DNA from 3 places in the Kitasatospora sp. NPDC048298 genome. Region 2 is predicted to be linked to each of the others. Evidence: riboswitches for the same ligand, from Rfam matches in the RefSeq annotation. Region 2 holds a riboswitch; each other region holds the start of a gene.
The links. A riboswitch is a leader RNA that binds a small molecule or an ion and turns the genes downstream of it on or off. The one in region 2 is predicted to bind cobalamin.
Positions count from the first base shown of each region.

Region 1: another riboswitch for cobalamin. It lies ahead of ACGF0D_RS02120 (FecCD family ABC transporter permease); the one in region 2 lies ahead of ACGF0D_RS06605 (HoxN/HupN/NixA family nickel/cobalt transporter).
Region 3: another riboswitch for cobalamin. It lies ahead of ACGF0D_RS19980 (prenyltransferase/squalene oxidase repeat-containing protein); the one in region 2 lies ahead of ACGF0D_RS06605 (HoxN/HupN/NixA family nickel/cobalt transporter).

Region 1 covers NZ_JBICYZ010000002.1:209,873-216,811, forward strand. The annotation lists gene ACGF0D_RS02095 (amino acid ABC transporter permease) at 1-145, shown strand, start outside; gene ACGF0D_RS02100 (amino acid ABC transporter ATP-binding protein) at 193-945, shown strand; gene ACGF0D_RS02105 (CGNR zinc finger domain-containing protein) at 1,080-1,661, shown strand; gene sodX (nickel-type superoxide dismutase maturation protease) at 1,706-2,068, opposite strand; gene sodN (superoxide dismutase, Ni) at 2,337-2,732, shown strand; cobalamin riboswitch at 2,821-2,970, shown strand; gene ACGF0D_RS02120 (FecCD family ABC transporter permease) at 3,062-4,141, shown strand; gene ACGF0D_RS02125 (ABC transporter ATP-binding protein) at 4,147-4,956, shown strand; gene ACGF0D_RS02130 (ABC transporter substrate-binding protein) at 4,984-5,976, shown strand; gene ACGF0D_RS02135 (nuclear transport factor 2 family protein) at 6,065-6,448, shown strand; gene ACGF0D_RS02140 (GNAT family N-acetyltransferase) at 6,459-6,935, shown strand.
Region 2 covers NZ_JBICYZ010000005.1:203,346-210,284, reverse strand. The annotation lists gene efp (elongation factor P) at 1-339, opposite strand, end outside; gene ACGF0D_RS06615 (M24 family metallopeptidase) at 416-1,522, opposite strand; gene rpmG (50S ribosomal protein L33) at 1,780-1,944, shown strand; gene ACGF0D_RS06605 (HoxN/HupN/NixA family nickel/cobalt transporter) at 2,023-3,138, opposite strand; cobalamin riboswitch at 3,167-3,381, opposite strand; gene ACGF0D_RS06600 (ArsR/SmtB family transcription factor) at 3,463-3,846, shown strand; gene ACGF0D_RS06595 (hypothetical protein) at 3,897-5,570, shown strand; gene ACGF0D_RS06590 (AAA family ATPase) at 5,578-6,939, opposite strand, start outside.
Region 3 covers NZ_JBICYZ010000025.1:92,410-99,348, reverse strand. The annotation lists gene ACGF0D_RS20000 (acyl-CoA dehydrogenase family protein) at 1-552, shown strand, start outside; gene ACGF0D_RS19995 (enoyl-CoA hydratase/isomerase family protein) at 552-1,625, shown strand; gene mmsB (3-hydroxyisobutyrate dehydrogenase) at 1,622-2,506, shown strand; gene ACGF0D_RS19985 (enoyl-CoA hydratase) at 2,503-3,276, shown strand; cobalamin riboswitch at 3,405-3,545, shown strand; gene ACGF0D_RS19980 (prenyltransferase/squalene oxidase repeat-containing protein) at 3,645-4,724, shown strand; gene ACGF0D_RS19975 (flagellar hook-length control protein FliK) at 4,754-5,233, shown strand; gene ACGF0D_RS19970 (hypothetical protein) at 5,299-5,646, opposite strand; gene ACGF0D_RS19965 (hypothetical protein) at 5,754-6,939, opposite strand, start outside.

The DNA.
Region 1 (6,939 bases), on a different contig from region 2:
CATCGAGCGCCACTACGCCCGGGGCTCCAACCGCACCCTGCCGCCCACCCCGCTGCAGCGGCTGCGGGGCCTGTTCGCCGGGAAGCCCGCCCCCAAGACGAACGCCGACGTCGTCCCGGGGCTCGAGGGAGGTGGTCACGTATGACCGACCTGAGCAAGACCCCCGCCGACGCCGCGGCGTCCACCGAGCCCATGGTCCGCGCCGAGAACGTGCACAAGTCCTACGGCCCGGTCGAGGTGCTCAAGGGCATCGACCTGGAGGTCAAGCAGGGCGAGGTGTTCTGCCTGATCGGCCCCTCCGGCTCCGGCAAGTCGACCTTCCTGCGGTGCATCAACCACCTGGAGAAGATCAACGGCGGCCGCCTCTGGGTGGACGGCGAGCTGGTCGGCTACCGGCAGAAGGGCGACCGGCTGCACGAGCTCAAGGACCGCGAGGTCGCCCTCAAGCGGCGCGACATCGGCATGGTCTTCCAGCGCTTCAACCTGTTCCCGCACATGACCGCCATCGAGAACGTCATGGAGGCGCCGGTCCAGGTCAAGGGCGAGAGCAGGGCCGACGCCCGCGAGCGCGGCATGGCCCTGCTGGAGCGGGTCGGCCTGGCCGACAAGGCCGGGAACTACCCCTCGCAGCTCTCCGGCGGCCAGCAGCAGCGCGTGGCGATCGCCCGCGCGCTGGCCATGAAGCCCAAGCTGATGCTCTTCGACGAGCCCACCTCCGCGCTCGACCCGGAGCTGGTCGGCGACGTCCTCGACGTCATGCGCGGCCTCGCCGAGGAGGGCATGACCATGGTGGTCGTCACCCACGAGATGGGCTTCGCCCGCGAGGTCGGCGACGCCCTGGTGTTCATGGACGGCGGCGTGGTGGTCGAGTCCGGCAACCCCCGCGAGGTGCTCACCAACCCGCAGCACGAGCGCACCAGGGCCTTCCTGTCCAAGGTGCTCTAGGCCGTACCGTCGGCGCCCGGCAGACCCGTCCTGCCGGGCGCCGACCCCTTTCCCACCGGGGAAAGGAGGCCGGAACGCCGTACGAGTAATAGGCTGGAAGCAGTCAGCCCGTTACCGAATCTGGAAGGACCCCTGTGGAGCTCGCCGCCTACGCCGATCTCGCCGTTCGGCTGGTGAACACCGAGGAGCCCGAGCGCGGCACCGACACGCTGACCTCCGTGGAGGCGGTGCGCGGCCTGTTCTCCGACTCCTCGCGGGCCGCCGCCCTCGCCGACGAGTCCGACCTGCCCCGGCTGCGGGCGGTGCGGACCAGGCTGCGCGGCGTCTTCGAGGCCGCCGCCGAGGGCGACGAGGTCCGCGGCGTCGACCTGCTGAACAGCCTGCTGATGGAGTACCCCGTCAGCCCGCTGGTCTCCGGACACGACTACCTGGACGACGCCGGGCGGCCGCGCTGGCACCTGCACCTGGCCGACAACTCCCCCACCGCCACCGCGCACTTCACCGCGGTCGCCTGCATGGGCCTGGCCGTCCACCTGACCGAGCTGGGCGCCGACCGGCTCGGCATCTGCCAGGCCGCGCCCTGCCGCAACGCCTACCTGGACACCTCGACCAACCGCTCCCGCCGCTACTGCTCGGACCGCTGCGCGACCCGCGCCAACGTGGCCGCCTACCGGGCCCGCAAGCGCCAGGAGGCGGAGGCCGCGGCCCGGGCCTAGGCCCTCGCGAACTCAGGGCCTCGGGAGTTCGGGGCCCTGGGGCCTCAGACCTCCTCGACCCAGGCGCCGAGCCGGCGGGCCAGGCCCGGCACCCGGGCCAGCCGCGGGGTGAGCAGCAGCCGCTCCAGCCGGCGCCCCGGCGCCAGCCAGGCCGGGCTCGGGCTCAGCCGCAGCAGCACCCGGCCGAGCACCAGCTCGTCCGGGACGGCGCCGTAGCTGCGGCTGTCGCTGTCCACCGGGCGGTTGTCGGACAGCAGCCACCAGCCCTTGGGCCGGCGCTCGGCGGCCCGCTTCACCACCAGCAGGTCCTGCTGGAACGGGTGCCGGAAGACCACCACCGCGCCCGGCCGGATCGGCGCGCCGTACCGGACCAGCAGCCGGTCGCCCTCGCGCAGGGTCGGGACCATCGACGGCCCCGCCACCTCGACCAGCCCGAACGGCAGCACTCCGCCCCGGTCCCCGGCTCCGACGTCCTCCGGTCGCGTGCTCCGCGCCACGACTCCTCCTCCCGCTCCGCCCGTCCCCCAGTCTGCCGTACGGGCCGTCAGCGCTCCGATGTCCGGAATACCCCGGTTCCGGGTCCGTCTTTCGCCCTAGGCCCGCCGCCCGATCGCGAAACCGGGAGGGCGGAAGGGTAATCTCGGGCGCGGGAAGACGATCTAAGGAAGGACTCCCATGTTCTCTCGTCTGTTTGCACCGCGCGCCACCGCCCACGCCCACTGCGACCTGCCCTGCGGCGTGTACGACCCCGCGCAGGCCAAGCTCGAGGCCGAGTCCGTCAAGGCCACCCAGGAGAAGTACCAGGCCAACGAGGACCCGCACTTCCGCGCCCGCGCCATCATCATCAAGGAGCAGCGCGCCGAGGCCGTCAAGCACCACATCTCGGTGCTGTGGAGCGACTACTTCAAGGCCCCGCACTTCGAGAAGTACCCGCAGCTGCACCAGCTGATCAACGACACCCTGAAGGCCGCCTCGGCCGCCAAGGCGTCCACCGACCCGGCCACCGGCCAGGCCCTGCTGGACCTGATCGCCGAGGTCGACAAGATCTTCTGGGAGACCAAGCAGGCCTGAGCCTGACGCGTCGCCACCCGACCGCCCCCGTCCGGACCACCGGACGGGGGCGGTCGTGCGTTCACGCCCGACCCCCGGCCGGTAAGGGTTGCCTGCCCTGAGTGGCTGTTATGCTGCCAGGGCGTCCGAGGGGGAAGTCCGGTGTGAATCCGGCGCTGACCCGCAACGGTGAGCACGGCCCGTACCAGCCCGTACGGCCGCGCCAGCCCGATCGCCCTCGGCCGCCGAACTCCCGACAACTCGCCGTGGACTGCGAGGGGAACGGCGCCCCGGCACGCCCCGGCCCGCGCCCGCCCCGGCGCACCCCCGGCCCGAGGCAAGGCGCACCCGTGAACCGCGCACCCGCAGACCGGGCAGTCGGCCCGCCCACTCGTCGCATACCCGTCGTCCCGCTCGCCGCCGGCCTCGGCGCCGCCCTCCTGCTCTCGCTGGTCTGCGGGGTCGCCCTCGGCTCCTCCGGGCTCGGCCTGCCCCGGGTGCTGCGGCTGCTGGGCGCCGGGCTGACGGGCGGTCGGCTGGAGGCGGACGAGGCGGCCGCGTACGCGATCGTCTGGGAGATCCGGCTGCCGCGCACCGTGCTGGCCGCCGTGGTCGGCGCCGGACTGGCCGCCTGCGGCGTCGCCGTCCAGGCCCTGGTGCGCAACGCGCTGGCCGACCCCTTCGTCCTCGGCATCTCCTCCGGCGCGGCCGTCGGCGCCAACGCCGTCCTGCTGTTCGGCGCCTTCGCCTCGCTCGGCGTGTGGGCGATCTCCGCCTCCGCCTTCGGCTCCGCCCTGGCCGCCATGACGCTGGTCTACCTCGCCGCCCGCACCGCGTTCGGGCTCACCCCGCTGCGCCTGGTGCTCACCGGCACCGCCCTGTCCTACGGGTTCTCCGCCGCCACCACCCTGATGGTCTTCGCCGCCGACCGCGGCGAGGCCGCCCGGGACGCCATGATGTGGCTGCTCGGCAGCCTCGGCGGCGCCACCTGGGGCTCGGTGCCGATCGCCGCCGTCACCGTCCTGGCCGGCCTCGCCTACCTGGCCTGCGCCGCCGGACGGCTGGACGCGCTCGCGATGGGCGACGAGACCTCCGCCTCGCTCGGCGTGGACCCGGACCGGCTGCGCCGCGAGCTGTTCGTGGTGACCGCCGCCGTCACCGGCACCGTGGTCGCGGTCAGCGGGGCGATCGGCTTCGTCGGGCTGCTGATGCCGCACCTGGCCCGGATGCTGGTCGGCGCCGGGCACCGCCGGGTGCTGGTGATCGCCCCGCTCGCCGGGGCCCTGCTGCTGGTCTGGGTGGACATCGCCTCGCGCACCCTGCTGGCGCCCGCCGAACTGCCCGTCGGGGTGTTCACCGCGGTGCTCGGCGTGCCCGCCTTCCTGCTGATGATGCGGCGCCGCGGCCAGTCCTTCGGAGGCACCCGGTGACCGACGTGACCGAGGCGGCCGCCGTGGCCGCGCACGCCCAGGACCTCGCCGTCGACGCCGTCTCGGTGGAACTGGCGGGCACCCGGCTGGTCCACGAGGTGAGCCTGGCGGCCGCCGCCGGACAGGTGGTCGGGCTCATCGGCCCGAACGGCAGCGGCAAGTCGACGCTGCTGCGCTGCGTCTACCGGGTGCTGAAGCCGGCCGGCGGCGCGGTCCGGCTGGCCGGCGACGACCTGCACGCCCTCACCGCCCGCGAGGCGGCCCGCCGGGTGGCCGCGCTGACCCAGGAGCACTCCGCCGAGTTCGACTTCACCGTCGCCGAGGTGGTCGCGATGGGCCGGCTGCCGCACCGCCGCGGCTTCGGCGCCCCCACCGACGGGGACGCCGAGCGCTGCGCCGAGGCGCTGCGCAAGGTCCGGGCCGGACACCTGGCCGAGCGCGGCTTCCTGAGCCTGTCCGGGGGCGAGAAGCAGCGGGTGCTGTTCGCCCGCGCCCTGGTCCAGGAGCCGCGCCTGCTGGTGCTGGACGAACCCACCAACCACCTCGACATCGCCCACCAGTTGGAGGTGCTGGCGCTCGCCCGCGAGGCCGGCCCGACGGTGCTCACCGCGCTGCACGACCTCAACCTGGCCGCGGGTCACTGCGACCTGCTGTACGTGCTGCGGGCCGGCCGGATCGTCGCCTCCGGCACGCCCGAGAAGGTGCTCCGACCCGCCCTGCTGGCCGAGGTGTTCGGCGTCCGGGCCACCCCGGTGCGGCACCCGGAGAGCGGCGCCCTCCAGCTGCTGTTCGACCGTCTCGACCGCCCCGCCTGATCCGCCCCCCTGCTCAGAGGAACCACCGTGCGCACCAAGGCCGTTGCCGCCACCGCCCTGCTCACCCTCGGACTCACCGCCTGCGGGGCCGAGATCGCCCCCGAGGAGACCGCCACCGCCTCCGCCCACTACCCGGTGACGGTGGACAACTGCGGCGAGAAGCTCACCTTCGACCGGAAGCCCGCCCGGGTGGTGACCAACGACGTCGGCATCACCGAACTGATGCTCTCCCTGGGCCTCGCCGACCGGATGGCCGGCTACGTGATGCCCGACGACAAGGGGAAGATCGACCAGGTCGCCTGGAAGGACGGCTACCAGCAGGCGAAGTGGCTCTCCAAGCAGATCATCACCAAGGAGATCGCCCTGGACGCCAAGGCCGACCTGGTCTTCGCCGGCTGGCACTACGGCTTCGACGAGGGCCGCGGCGTCACCCCTCAGACCCTCAAGGCGCTCGGCATCGACTCGTACGTGCTCAGCGAGTCCTGCCGCAGCGGCAAGGGCACCGAGCGCGGCGTGATGGACCCGCTGGAGGCGCTCTACACCGACCTGGCCAACCTCGGCGAGGTCTTCGACGTCAAGGACCGCGCCGACAAGCTGATCGCCGACTTCAAGGCGCGGATCGCCGCCGTCCCGCAGCCCGAGCGCCGCCCGTCCGTCTTCCTGTACGACAGCGGGCAGGACAAGCCGTACACCGCCGGGAAGTTCGCCGCCGCCAACGAGATCATCGCCAAGGCCGGCGGGACCAACGTCATGGGCGACCTCACCGACACCTGGCTCACGGCCGGCTGGGAGAGCGTGGTGGAGCGCGACCCCGAGGTGATCGTGATCAACAACTACGGCAGCACCGGCGCCGAGGAGAAGCGGAAGTTCCTCAAGTCCTTCCCGCCGCTGGCCGGCGTCGCCGCGATCCGCAACGACCGGTTCTTCGTCATGGACTACGTCGACCTGGTGGAGAGCCCGCGCAACCCGGCCGCGATCGGCGCGCTGGCCGGGTACCTGCGCACCGTCCCGGCCCGCTGACCGGCCCCGCTCTCGCTCCTCCGGCCCCGGGCGGCCGGGCGTACGCTCAAGGTACGAGCCGACGGAACCCGACCGGAGGAGCGAGATCATGACCACCACGGCGGCCCCCGCCGCCTTCGACACCCGCGCACTGCGCCAGGGCATCGAGCGCCGCGACGCCGAGACCCTCCTCGCGCTCTACGCGGAGGACGCCGAACTGCGCATGGTCGATCGCAAGACCCAGCCCAGCCACCCCCTGGTGATGCACGGGCGGGAGGAGATCGGCGCCATGCTGGACGACATCTACAGCCGCGAGATGACCCACAAGCTGGAACAGGTGGTGGTCCAGGGCGACCACGTCGCCTTCCTGGAGTCCTGCCGGTACCCGGACGGCGTCCGGGTACTGATGTCCTCGATGGCCGGGCTGCGGGACGGCCGGATCGTCGACCAGACCTCCGTCCAGGCCTGGGACGAGACCGGTCCCGAGCAGTAGGCTCAGTGGCATGATCCGCACCGCCGTCGCCACCGACGTCCCCGTCATCCACGCCATGATCCGCGAACTCGCGGACTACGAGCAGGCACTGCACGAGGCGAAGGCCACCGAGGAACAGCTGCACCAGGCCCTCTTCGGCGAGAACCCGGCCCTGTTCGGGCTGATCGCCGAGGACGACACCACCGGCGAGCCGGTCGGCTTCGCGGTCTGGTTCCGCAACTTCTCGACCTGGCGCGGCACCCACGGGATCTACCTGGAGGACCTGTACGTCCGCCCGCAGTCCCGCGGCGGCGGCCACGGCAAGGCGCTGCTGCTGGAACTGGCCCGGATCGCCGTCGAGCGCGGCTACTCCCGGGTCGAGTGGTCGGTCCTGGACTGGAACCAGCCCTCGATCGACTTCTACAAGTCCATCGGCGCGGTGCCGATGGACGAGTGGACGGTGTACCGGCTCACCGACGAGGCGCTGGCCGACGCCGGACGGCGCTGAACGG
Region 2 (6,939 bases):
GAGGGCCTCGAAGCCCTCCAGCAGGTACTTGGCGGCGTCGCCGACGACCGACGGCTCGATGGTCAGCTGGTCGTAGGTGTCCATGTCCATGAACACGAAGTTCTCGCCGTCCTTGTACGAGAACTGCATGCCGCGCTTGTCGACGTTGGCGGTCTCGACCTTGGTGCCCGCGTTGAAGGTCTTGTCGACGACCTTGCCCGTCAGGACCTCCTTGAGCTTGGTACGCACGAAGGCCGGGCCCTTGCCGGGCTTGACGTGCTGGAACTCGACGACGGACCAGAGCTTGCCGCCCTCCAGCTTGAGGACCATGCCGTTCTTGAGATCGTTCGTGGAAGCCACGGGCGCACTTACTCCTGGATATAGCTGTCAAGGAACCAAGGGGTGCGTCCTGCCGCCCACGGCCCGGGGGCCGCGGTCACAGGGCGAGGAGCTCCTTGGTGGTGATGGTGAGCAGCTCGGGCCCGCCCTCTTCGAGGGGGCGCACGACGAGCGTGTCCTCGATCCGGACCCCGCCCTTGCCCGGGAGGTGGACCCCTGGGCCGACGGTGACCGGTACGCGGCTGTCCAGTTTACCCATGTCCGCCGGACCGAGTCGCGGGGCCTCCCGGATCTCCAGCCCGATGCCGTGGCCCACCGGGTGCGGGGAGGCCTCGGTGTGGCCGGCCGCCTCCAGGACCTGCCGGGCCGCCCGGTCGGGTACGCACTGCTCCACCCCTGGTCCGAGCGCCTCCCGCCCGGCCCGCTGGGCCCGGAAGACCAGCCGGTGCAGCTCCACCTGCCAGGGCGCGGGAGCGGCGCCGATCACGAAGGTACGGGCGGTGGAGACGCCGTAGCCGCGGTACTGGGCGCCCATCACCACGGTCAGGAAGTCGCCCTCCTCCACCCGGCGGTCGGTCGGCTGGTGGGCGGCCTGGCCGGAGTGGCTGCCGGTGCCGACCGAGACCGGGAAGGCCGCCCGGTCGGCGCCGTGGTCGATCATCCGGCGCTCCAGCTCCATCGCCAGGTGCCGCTCGGTGCGGCCGACCAGGATCGACTCCAGCAGCTCGCCGAGCGCCTGGTCGGCGATCTCGGCGGCGATCCGCAGGTCGGCGATCTCGTGCTCGTCCTTGACCACCCGCAGCCGCTCCACGGTCTGGCCGAGGTCCACCAGCCGTGCCCCCTCGGTCAGGCCGCCGACCGCCCGGTGCCGGCTGACGGTCAGGTCGTGCTCCTCCACCGCCAGACCCGCCACCCCCGAGCGCATGGCGACCGACGCGGCGGCCAGCGCGGTGTCCGACCCGGCCGCCACCGGCAGCCGGGTGACGTCCGGGGCGATCAGGTGCTCGCCGGTGTCGTCCGGCGGCAGGTCGTCCGGCAGTGCGAGCAGGGCCCGCTCTCTGGTCAGCAGCAGACTCGCCCCGCAGGGCGCGCAGCCCGTCAGGTACCGCACGTTCGCCGCACGGGTGATCAGCGCCGCGTCGGCCCCGGCCGCACTGCAGTGCTCCCTCACCCGCTCCCGCCGCCCCGCGTACGCATCCGCCATGCGTCGAGCCTACGAACCCCCGGCCCGAACCGCCCGCCGAGCGCCCCCGACAGAACCCCCGGTGCCCCTTGCGCGCCCCCGCGCGACCGCGCCGCGCTCCCCGCTCCCCCACCCGCCGCGTCCTTCGGCGGCGACCCGGCGTCCGGGAATGGGCAGGGTGCGGCCCACGTTCCCATCCACTGGAAACGACTTCCATTTCGGCGCCCGGTCCCGGTCCGACACCCGGGGCCGGACCCCTCAGGCCCCAGGAGGACCCGATGGCCCGCAGCGAACTGCGCCCGGTGATCAAGCTCCGCTCCACCGCCGGCACCGGCTTCACGTACGTGACCCGCAAGAACCGCCGCAACGACCCGGACCGGATGGTCCTGCGCAAGTACGACCCGGCCGCCGGCCGGCACGTCGACTTCCGCGAGGAGCGCTGACCCCGCACACGCCGAACGGCGCCTCCCCGGGTTCGGGGTGGCGCCGTTCCACGTACTCGGAGGCCGGCGGCCGCCCGGTCACGGACTGTCGGGCGTCCAGCGCTTCTCGACCCGGGCGAGCTTCCAGTACCCGATCGCGATCGCCCAGACGACCACGAACAGCCCGGCGATGGCGTAGCCGACGTTGTCCAGTGAGATGTCCGCGATGAACCCGGTGACCGGGTCGGTCAGGTCGAGCTTCTCGTGCAGCACCCCGACCAGCTCGATGGTGCCGATGATGAAGGCCACCGCGATCGACAGACCGGTGATGGTCAGGTTGTAGTACACCTTCCGCACCGGGTTGGCGAAGGCCCACTGGTACGCGAAGTTCATGAACGTCCCGTCCAGGGTGTCGAACAGGCTCATCCCGGCCGCGAACAGCAGCGGCAGGCAGACGATCGCGTACCACGGCAGCCCGGAGGCCGCACCCGAGCCGGCCATCACCATCAGGGTGACCTCGGTCGCGGTGTCGAAGCCCAGGCCCAGCACCATGCCCACCGGGAACATCTGCCCCGGCCGGGTGATCGAACGGGTCGCCCGGTTCAGCACCCGGGCCATGAAGCCGCGCGAGTCGAGGTGCGCCTCCAGCTCCTTCTCGTCGAACTGCCCGGCCCGCATCGAGCGGAACACCTTGAGGATGCCGAGCAGCGCCGCCAGGTTGAGCGCGCCGATCAGGTAGAGGAAGGCGCCGGAGGCCGTCGTGCCGACCATGCCCAGCCACTTGTGGGTGGCCGACTCGTCGTCCATCAGCGTGTTCGCCAGCTGCGCGCCGCCCGCCACCAGGGCGGCCATCAGCACCACCATCGAGGAGTGCCCGAGGGCGAACCAGAAGCCCACCGAGACCGGCCGCTTGCCGTCCGCCATCAGCTTGCGGGTGGTGTTGTCGATCACCGCGATGTGGTCGGCGTCGAAGGCGTGCCGCATGCCGAGGGTGTACGCGGTGATACCCAGGCCCACCCCGAAGACCTGGGTGCCGACCGTGTACCGCTCGGGTGCGACCAGGAAGATCAGCGTGCCGAAGGCCACCACGTGCATGGCCACGATCACCGCCATCAGCGCGGCCGTACGGACGGTGTCCTCGCGCCGCCATCTGAAGGTGGGCAGCGCGGCGGGGCCGGGTTCGGTCCCGGCGGAAACGGTTTCGGGCAGGGTCATGCGGATCACGCTCCAGCACCTCGTGGAAAACCTCGTGAGATGCCGTGGCCGGTCTCCTGGCTGACGGGAACACCCGCACCCGCCTTCCCAGGCGCACGAGGCGCCCAGTGGCTTCATGGGTGCGGACGACGCTCCTCCGTGGACGGAGGAGCGGCCCGATCACAGTGGCGAGGGCCGCTCCGGGCTGGGACCCCTGAGGGTCCGTCACCGGTCTTCCCGAGCACCACGGCGGGGAACACCGTAGGGCCCCGCCCCGACCCGTGCAAGGCTGCGCACCTGCGCAGGTGTCCAGGATCACAGGCCCCCGCCTGCGAGAATGTCCGCATGCATCTCGTACCGGAGGACCGCGCGGGCCACCGCACCATCGACGGACACCGGGTCTGCGAGGCCATCGCCGCGATCGGCGAGCCCGCGCACGTCCGGTCCTGGGCCGAGCGGTTCTCCCTGCTCGCGGACCCCGGCCGGCTCGCCCTGCTGCTCGCCCTCCACCGGGCCGGCCCGCTCGCCGTCAGCGATCTCGCGGTCGCCACCGGCATGCGTGACCCGGCCGTCTCCCAGGCCCTGCGGCTGCTCCGCACGGCCGGCGTGGTCACCGGCGACCGGGACGGACGAGTGGTGCGCTACCGGCTCGTGGACGAGGCCATGCGCCCCCTGCTCAACGAGTGCGCCGCCGCCGAGCACCACGAGCCCAGCGCGGCCGCGGGCTGACCCGCCCTCGGAACCGCGCCGCGGCCCGACCGGATGAGTACGATCATGGTGTGCCGTCCCACCCCCACGCCTGGCCCGCCGACCGCTGGAACACCCGACCGGTCAGGGCCCGCGTGCTGGCGGTCGCCCGCACCCTCACCTCGGCCACCCGGGTCCTGGACGTCCTCACCCTGCTGAGCCCGGACGGCATCGAGCGCTACTTCACCGTCAACCCCGGCTCCGCCTTCGCCGACCGCGCCCTGGACGAGTACCTGCACGGCCTGTCCGGCTTCACCGTGCTGGACTGGGAGGACGCCGTCCGCCGCCGCTTCGACCTCGCCGTCGCGTGCGCCGTCCACTCCTCCATGCACCGCCTGGACGCCCGCCTCGTCGTCCTCCCGCACGGCGCCGGCTACAACCGCCTGGTCACCGAGTCCACCGGCGACACGGTCAGCGCCGCCGGCCTGTCCCGCAACGAACTCACCCACCACGGACGGGTGTTCGTCGACGTCCTGGGCCTCTCCCACCCCGAGCAGCTGGACCGGCTGCGGGACTCCTGCCCCGAGGCGCTGGACGTCGCCCAGGTCGTCGGCGACCCGTGCTTCGACCGGATGCTCGGCAGCCGGCGCTCCCGCGACGGCTACCGCGCCGCGCTCGGCGCCGTCGGCGGCCGACGGCTCGTCGTCGTCAGCTCCACCTGGAGCGAGCACTCGTTATTCGGCCGCCACCCCGACCTGCCCCAGCGGCTGGTCCGCCGACTGCCCGCCGACGAGTACACGGTGGCCGTCGTCCTGCACCCCAACGTGTGGAGCCGGCACGACCCCGAGGCGCTGCTCGCCGCCGCCTGCCGGATGGGCCTGCGCCTGATCCCGCCCCACCAGGGCTGGCAGGCCGCGCTCGTCGCCGCCGACTGCGTGATCGGCGACCACGGCTCGGTCACCGTCTACGGCGCCGCCCTGGACCACCGCACCCTGCTCGTCGCCACCGGCGCCGCCGAACTCGACCCGCGCTCCCCCAGCTACGCCTTCGGCCAGGCCGCGCCCGTCCTCGACCCCGACGGGGACCTCACCGCCCAGCTCGAACTGGCCCTGGCCCGGGACCCGGCCGACCTGAGCGACATCACCGACCGGTCGCTCGCCCACCGCGGCGAGTCCGCCCGCCTGCTGCGCCCGCTGCTCTACTCCTTCCTGAAGGAGCTGGACGAACCCCGGGACGAACCGGCCCTGCCGCCCTACCCCAAGCCCGTCCCGCACCCCGCCACCACCGAGGGGCCCACCGCGTACGACGTCGAGGGCCGGAGCGAGGGCACCGACGTCAGCCTCCGGCGCTACCCCTTCGATCCGGACGACCACACCCCGCGCGGCTTCCACGCCCTCACCGACGACCACCCCGGCGACGCCCTGCGCTACACCGCCGAGGTCCTCGCCCGCACCGAGGTGCACGCCGAACTCCCCGCCGCCCGCTGGCTCGCCGACACCGCCGCCGAACTCCCCGGCCTCGCCGTCGCGGTGGCCGCCCTCGGCCCGGCCCGCCACCTGCTCCGGCTGCGCACCGGCCTGCTGCTGGAGGCCCGCGCCGAACCGGACTGGAACCGCCCCGACCCGGCGATCGACCCGCTGCTGCTCGGCTCCGCCGTGGCCTGCTGGCTCGCCGAGGGCGGCGCCCCGGCCGCCCTCCCCGACCACGGGCTCACCGTCCGCACCGGCGAGCAGCACACCCGGGTGTCGTTCCGTACCGGTCCCTGAGGCGCGTCTAGCCCTGCAGCTCCCGCAGCCGCGCACGGCTGCGCTCGGCCAGTTCCTCGTCGCCCTGCTCCTCGGCGAGGGAGGCGAGCAGGGTGTGGGCCTGCGCCTCCTTCGCGTACTGGCTCCGGTGCCTGGCCCGCCGGGCGCAGTCCTGGGCCTGGGCGAGGGCGAGGTCCAGCTGCCCCAGCGCCCGGTGGGCCCGGGCCCGGACCAGCGGCAGCTTCATCAACATGTCGACGTCCTGCGTCCGCTCGGCCTGATCAGTGGCCCCGGCCAGCACGGTCAGCGCCTCCTCCGCGCGCCCGTCCGCGATCAGCGCCTGCGCCAGGTTGTAGCTCTGGACGATCTCGCCGTGCTCGTCGCCCCGGTTCTCCGCGAGGGCCAGGGTGAACCGCTCCACCGCGTCGCCGGGACGGCCGTCGGCCAGGCAGAGCAAACCGTCCGTCTCGTAGAGCACCCCCAGCACCTGCCGGTCGGCCACCAGCGGCACCTGCTCCGTGGCGAGCGCCAACTGCTCGGCGGCGAGCCGGAATTCCTTCCGCTCGTGGTGGGCCCGGGCCAGCTGGTTGCGCATCCGGACCACGGCGGCGGGCTGGTTGTCCCACTGCGCCGACTCGATGCCGATCCGGTGGGTGGCGATCCAGTCCTGGTAGAGCTTGCGGTCGTGGTACAGCAACCAGAGCGACTCGCAGAGCCGCCACACCTCGCCGTGCCACCCCTGCTCGGCCGCCGACTCCACCACCGCGCGGAAGTTGGCGCGCTCGGCGTACAGCCACTCCAACGCGGCGGTGTCGGAGGGGAAGCGGGGCAGCTCGTCACCGCTCGGGTCCTGGAGGCGGAGCCGTTTCGCGGCCATCGCACGGTCGGCGACCGATGCCCGGCCCCGGTAGTACGCCACGACAGCGGCGAGGAAGACCCCGCGGTCGGGCAGCTCCTGGGTCCGGCCGTAGGCGTGCAGCCGCACCACGTCGTGGGCCCGGTAGCGGTTCTCACCCTCGTCGTCGTCCACCACCTCGTCCAGCAGGTGGACGTCACGCAGTTCCGCGATCGCCCGCTCGGCCCGCTCGACGCCGACCGCGCGCGCCAGTTCGGCGGACACGAAGGGGCCGGGGTGTACGCCGATCAGGTGATAGAGCGCCCGGCCCCGCGCCGAAAGCCGCTCGTAGACCAGGTCGTAGGTCGCGCCGAGATCGCTCCCCTCGTCCTCCAGCATCGCCAGCCCGCCTTCCCGGTCCTGCAGTTCGGCCACCACCCGGCCGACCGGCAGGCTGTCCCGGTCCAGCAGTTGGCTCCCGACCGCGTTCAGCGCGAGCGGCAGCCCGCCGCACAGCTCGACCAGCTCCGCCAGTTCCCCGTCGGTGCCCCGCCC
Region 3 (6,939 bases), on a different contig from region 2:
CGGAAGATGGGCTGGAACGCCCAGCCCACCCGGCAGGTGCTCCTCGACGGGGTGCGCCTGCCCGCCGACCGCCTGCTCGGCGCGGAGGGCGAGGGCTTCCGGATCGCCATGAGCGGGCTGAACGGGGGCCGGCTCGGCATCGCCGCCTGCTCGCTCGGCGGCGCGCAGGACGCCCTGGAGCGCGCCACCGGCTACCTGGCGGACCGCGAGGCGTTCGGCGCCCGGCTCCTGCACTCCCAGGCCCTGCAGTTCCGACTCGCCGACATGGCGACGGAGTTGGAGGCGGCCAGGGCGCTGGTATGGCGGGCGGCGGCCGCCCTGGACCGGGGCGATCCCCGGGCGCCCCAGCTGTGCGCGATGGCCAAGCGCTACGCCACCGACACCGGCTTCGAGGTCGCCAACCAGGCCCTCCAACTGCACGGCGGCTACGGCTACCTGGCCGAGTACGGCATCGAGAAGATCGTCCGCGACCTGCGGGTGCACCAGATCCTGGAAGGGACCAACGAGATCATGCGCGTCATCGTCGCCCGCGGCCTGACCGGAGCCGCGTGATGACCCCGAACGACACCGCGGAGGTCCTCGTCCAGCGGGAGGGCCGGGCCGGGCTGATCGTCCTCAACCGGCCGGCGGCCCTGAACGCCCTCACCCACGGCATGGTGCGGCGGATCGCGCAGGCCCTGGACACCTGGGAGGAGGACGACCGGGTCGACACCGTCGTCGTCACCGGCGCCGGTGAACGGGCCTTCTGCGCGGGCGGCGACATCGTCGCCATCCACCGCGCCGCCACCGGCGGGGACCGGGGCGCCGTCGAGGAGTTCTGGCGCGACGAGTACCGCCTCAACGCCCGGATCGCCCGCTACCCCAAGCCCTACGTGGCGCTCATGAGCGGCATCGTGATGGGCGGCGGCGTCGGCGTCTCCGCCCACGGCAGCGTCCGCATCGTCACCGGGACGACCCGCGTGGCCATGCCGGAGGCGGGCATCGGCTTCGTCCCCGATGTCGGCGGCACGTACCTGCTCGCCCTCGCTCCGGGCGAGTTGGGCACCCACCTGGCCCTGACCGCCGGTTCCGTCGGTGCCGCGGACGCGCTGCTCTGTGGGCTCGCCGACCACTTCGTTCCCACGGAGAAGGTCCCGGCGCTGCTCGACGACCTCGCCGAGCTGCCCGTGCACGACGCCCTCGAACGGCACGTCGGACCGGCGCCGGCCGGTGTGCTGGACGGACAGCGCGGATGGATCGACCGGTGCTACGCGGCCGGCACCGTCGAGGAGATCCTCGACCGGCTGCGGGACAGCGGTGAACCGGAGGCGAAGAAGGCCGTCGACCGGATCACCGCCAACTCGCCCACCGCCGTGAAGGCCACGCTGGCCGCGTTGCGACGGGCCCGCGCCCTCGGCCCGCTGGAGGCCGTCCTGGACCAGGAGTACCGCACCTCCTGCGCGGCCCTGGCCACCGGCGACCTCGCCGAGGGCATCCGGGCCCAGGTGATCGACAAGGACCGTTCGCCGCGGTGGAGCCCGGCGGCGCTGGGCGCCGTCGAACCCGCCGCTGTGGCCCGCTACTTCGCCCCGCTCGGCGAGCGCGAACTCGGCCTCGCCGCCACCACACCCCTGGAGCGCTGGTGACCCTCGACATCGGATTCATCGGACTGGGCAACATGGGCGGCCCGATGGCCGCCAACCTCGTCAAGGCCGGCCACCGGGTGACCGGCTACGACCTCGCGGCGGACGCCCGTGAGCGGGCGGCGGGCCACGGGATCGCCGTCGCCGAGTCGGCGGAGCGGGCGGTGGCCGGGGCCGAGGTGGTCATCACCATGCTGCCGACCGGCCGGCACGTGCTGGAGGCCTACGAGGGCCTGACCGCCGCCGCGCGCGAGGCGCTGTTCGTGGACTGCTCCACCATCGCCGTCGGGGACGCCCGGATCGCCGCCGACCTGGCCCGCACGACCGGGCACCGGGCCGTCGACGCGCCGGTGTCCGGTGGTGTGCCCGGCGCCGAGGCCGCGAGCCTGACCTTCATGGTCGGCGCGGAGGACGCCGACTTCGGCGAGGCCGAACCGTTGCTGGCCGCGATGGGCCGCCGGGTCGTGCACTGCGGCGCCTCCGGGGCGGGGCAGGCCGCGAAGATCTGCAACAACATGATCCTCGGCGTCTCGATGATCGCGGTCAGCGAGGCCTTCGTCCTCGGGGAGAGCCTCGGGCTCAGCCACGAGGCGCTGTTCGACGTGGCCTCCGCCGCCTCCGGGCAGTGCTGGGCGCTCACGTCCAACTGCCCCGTCCCCGGGCCCGTCCCCACCAGCCCGGCGAACCGCGACTACGCGGCCGGGTTCGCCGCCGCCCTGATGGCCAAGGACCTCGGACTGGCCGCCGGGGCGGCCGATTCCGCCGGCCTGCCCACCGAACTCGGGCGCAGGGCAGCGCAGTTGTACGCCGACTTCGCGGCGGCCGACGGCGCCGGGCTGGACTTCTCCGCCATCATCACCACCCTCGGGAAGGGCACCGCATGACCTACGAGACGATCCTGGTCGAGCGCAAGGGCCGGGTCGGGCTGATCACCCTCGACCGCCCGAAGGCGCTCAACGCGCTCAACACCCTCCTGATGAACGAAGTCGTCGCCGCGGCAACGGACTTCGACCGTGACCCGGACATCGGCTGTCTGGTGGTCACCGGTTCGGAGAAGGCGTTCGCGGCCGGCGCCGACATCAAGGAGATGCAGTCCCTGGAGTTCGTCGACGCCTACCTCGGCGACTGGTTCGCGGCCTGGGACCGGTTCGCCGCGCTGCGCAAGCCCGTCGTGGCGGCCGTCGCCGGCTACGCGCTGGGCGGCGGCTGCGAGCTGGCGATGCTGTGCGACGTCCTGCTCGCGGCGGACACCGCGAAGTTCGGGCAGCCGGAGATCAAGCTCGGCGTCATCCCCGGCATCGGCGGCTCGCAGCGACTGACCCGCGCGGTCGGCAAGGCCAAGGCCATGGAACTGTGCCTGACCGGCCGGGTGATGGGCGCCGAGGAGGCCGAGCGGGCCGGCCTGGTCTCCCGGATCGTCCCGGCCGACCAGCTGCTCACCGAGGCGCTGGCCACCGCCGAAACCATCGCGGCGATGTCCGCCCCGGCGGCGATCATGCTCAAGGAAAGCGTCAACCGCTCGTACGAGACCACCCTCGCCGAAGGCGTCCGCTTCGAGCGCCGGCTCTTCCACGCCACCTTCGCCACGGCGGACCAGAAGGAGGGCATGGCCGCCTTCACCGAGAAGCGCCCGCCGGAGTTCCGCAACCGCTGACGGCCCGCGCGGTGCGCCCCCTCGACGGGGTGGCGCACCGCCCGTCGGCTCAGGACCTACCGGAGCAGCGTCACGGGAGGCTTCGAACACCGTGCTGTGACGCACGATCCCTTGACCGGATCTTTCCCGTTTCGCCATGATGAGCCGTCATGTTCTGACTCCGCCGATGGGGGAAGTCCGGTCCGAATCCGGCGCTGACCCGCAACGGTAGGCCGTCGACGCCATGTCGGCGGCGAGCCCGATTACCCGTCGGCGGAGGTGTGTCGTCCCCTCCTCCCGTCGTGGTCTGCGGGCCGGAGCTCCGAGGGCTGCCCCGGCACCGTGCCGCTGTCCTCCGGGCCCCTGCGTCCAGGCCCGGAAAGGCACCCATGCCCACGCTCCGCCGCACTCTCGGTCTGCTCGCGATACCCGCCCTGGCGCTCGCCACCGCGCTCCCCGCCACCGCCACCGCTGCCACCGCCGCCCACGCCGACACGGCCTCGTCCAGGACCGTCCTTCCCGACGCCGCGGCGGCCGGCTGGCTGGCCCGCCAGCTCGTCGACGGGGACCACTTCGAGTCCGTCTTCAACGGCACCGCCTACCCCGACCAGGGCCTGACCATCGACGCCGTGCTGGCCTTCGCGGCCTCGCGCAGCTCCGACGAGGCCGCCGCCAAGGCGACCGCCTGGCTGGCGAAGCCCGAGATCCTCTCCGGCTACCTCGGCGACGGCACGACCGAGGCGTACGCGGGCGCGACCGCCAAGCTGCTGCTCGCCGTCGAGGTGCGCGGCGCGAACCCCGCGAGCTTCGGCGGCGTCGACCTGCCCTCGCGGCTGCGCTCCCTCCAGACCACGGAGGGGCGCTTCTCCGACCGCTCCCAGTGGGGCGACTACAGCAACGCCTTCGGCCAGTCACTGGCCCTGATCGCCCTGCACCGCACCCCCGGTGACGCCCCGACGGCGGCCGTGGACTTCCTCGCGAACAGCCAGTGCGCGGACGGCGGCTTCCCCCTCTCCTTCGGCCAACCCACCTGCGCCGGTGACCCGGACGCCACCGCCCTCGCCGTGCAGGCCCTCGCCGCCACCGGCCGCACCGCCAAGGCGAACACCGGCCTCGACTGGCTGGCCGCCCACCAGAACGCCGACGGCGGCTTCGCGGCCGCGGGGGCCACCACCTCCAACGCCAACACCACCGGCCTGGCCACCCAGGCGCTGCTCTCCGGCGGGCGCTTCGGCACCGGCCTCAAGGGCTGGAGCCGGCTGGTCAAGTTCCAGCAGGGCTGCTCCGCCGATCCGGCGGTGCGGGGCGCGGTCGCCTACGACGCGACCGGTTTCAACGCGGCCAGCGGCACCCGGGCCACCGCGCAGGCCGTCCTCGGCCTCGCCGGCACCCCGCTGTCGACGCTCTCCGCCGCCGGCGCGCGTCCCGACTCCCCCACCCTGGCCTGCCCGGCACCGGCCACCCGCTGAACGAGCCCGAGACTGCGAGGAGTTCACCGATGACCGACACCGTAACCGCATCCCGCCCCGCCCGCCGCACGCTCGGCTCGATCGCCGCCGCCGCGGCCCTCACCGCCGGCCTGCTCGGCGTCTCCGCCGCCCAGGCCCCGCAGGCCCGGGCCGCCGCCTGCAGCGGCACCACCGGCGTCACCGTCGTGGTCGACTTCACCGCCGTCGGCGGCGGCATCCAGACCGGCTGCGCGCCGGGGGACCCCGCCAGCGGCCTGGCCGCGCTGACCGGCGCCGGGTTCTCGTACGCCTTCCACCCGCGCTACCCGGGCTTCGTCTGCACGATCAACGCGCTGCCGACGACCTGCACCAACCCGACCGGCAGCGCCTACTGGTCGTACTGGCACGCCCAGCACGGCGGCCCCTGGTCGTACAGCAGCCTGGGCGCGGGCAGCTACAACCCGGCGCCGGGTGACGTCGAGGGCTGGTCCTTCGGCGCCGGCGCCCAGCCGGGCATCACGGCGCCCTGACGTCCGACGCGACGCCGGTGCCCCGGCCCCTGCCACGTGGGGGCCGGGGCACCGCGTGCCCGGGTTCACCTGCCGTGCGCCACCCTCCGGCGGCGGACGAAGCGCTCGACCAGCAACACGGTGGCGACGGCCGCCACGGTGAACAGCAGCGTGTTGGCCACGATGCCGGCCGTGGTCAGCCAGCCGGGTTCCTCGCCGTTCGGCAGTGTGGTCTCGGTGAACAGTCCGCCGATGCCGGTCAGCACCCCTCGTGCGAGGTAGACGGCGGCCAGCGCGACGAGGCCGACGGGAAGGGTGAGGACGATCGACGCGAGGTAGTAGCGCCCGTTCTCCGTCAGCCCGCCCAGGACGGCCAGCCCGCCGACCAAGGCCACGTAGCCGCCTGCCACCCATCCGGAAACACCCGTCGGCATCCGTTCCCCCTGTCCTGTGGTCCGGCGGCGGATCCGTCGGGCCGTCGTGGTTCTGCCCCGCCGGAGGGGAGGCGACCCGTGGTCGGCTCCCCTCCGGCGCCGTGCGGTCAGCTGCCGTAGCGCAGCGAGACGGTGTCGCCGAGGTGGACCGTGGTGGCCCGGGTGGCGCCGGTCACGGCGCCGCCGTCCAGGCTGACCTGCCAGGTGGACGAGCCGCTGTTGGCCGTGCCGTTGAGCGCGGTGACGGTGCCGCCGCCGGTGGACGGCGTGACGGAGGTGACGCAGCCGCCCGGGGTGGCGCTGCCTGCCGCGTCGAGGACGTCACCGAGGGTCGCGGTGGTGCCGGTCGGGGTGAGGGTGACGGCGCAGACCTTGGGCGTGCCGGTGCCGTCGTCGACGACCAGGGCGAGCCTGGCGGCGGTGCCGGCGGTGAAGCCGGTGGTGGCGGCCCAGGTGGGTTCGCCCGCGATGGTCGGGGCCGGCGGCGTGGCGGTGAACCCGGCCCCGGCGACGGCGCGCAGCCCGTCCACGGAGGCGTAGGGGGACGGGGTGGTGTCGGTGGGCAGGTACTTGAAGCCGCCGCCGGGCTTGAACTGCTGGGCGATGAGGAAGTCGACCGGGGTCTTGCCGGTGCCGCTGGTGAAGTCGGCGCCCTGGGGGTTGATGCCGCAGGCGTTGAGGCCGGACACGGCCCAGCCGTTGGAGTCGGTGTTCACGCCGAACATGGCGTTGAACGCCCCGGACGAGGCGAGCTTGCCCTTGAGGAAGTTCTTGGCGGCGACGATCGCGGGATCGGTGTTGGGCACGCCGCCGGCGCACAGCGAGGCCATCGCGGCACCGGTCATGTCGATGTCGCTGCCCTGGGCGAGCGCGGTCGGGTCGCCCGCGGCCTTGCTGTAGTTCCAGCCGCCGTCGTTGTGCTGGTTGGCGCGCACGGCGGTGACGGAGGCGTTCAGCAGGGCCTGCGGGGCGCGCTGGGCGCCGGCCTGGGTCTTCGCCCCGGCCAGGGCGAGCAGGCCGAAGACGGTGCCGTTGAAGTTGGCGGACGGGCCGTAGTAGCCGGGCTCGGCGCTCTGCCAGTAGGCGACCGCGTCGGCGATCAGGTTGCGGCCGGGGCCGACCCGGGCCGGGTCGATGCCGGCCGCGTAGGAGTTGAGGATGCCGCGCTCGTAGTCGGTGACCACCGGCGAGCCGCCGGGCCAGCCGGCGGCGGCGAGCTGGTTGCGGTACACCAGGCGGGCGTTCTTGGTGGTGTCACCGCCGGGGGTGACGTCCGCCGCGGCGGTGCCGGCG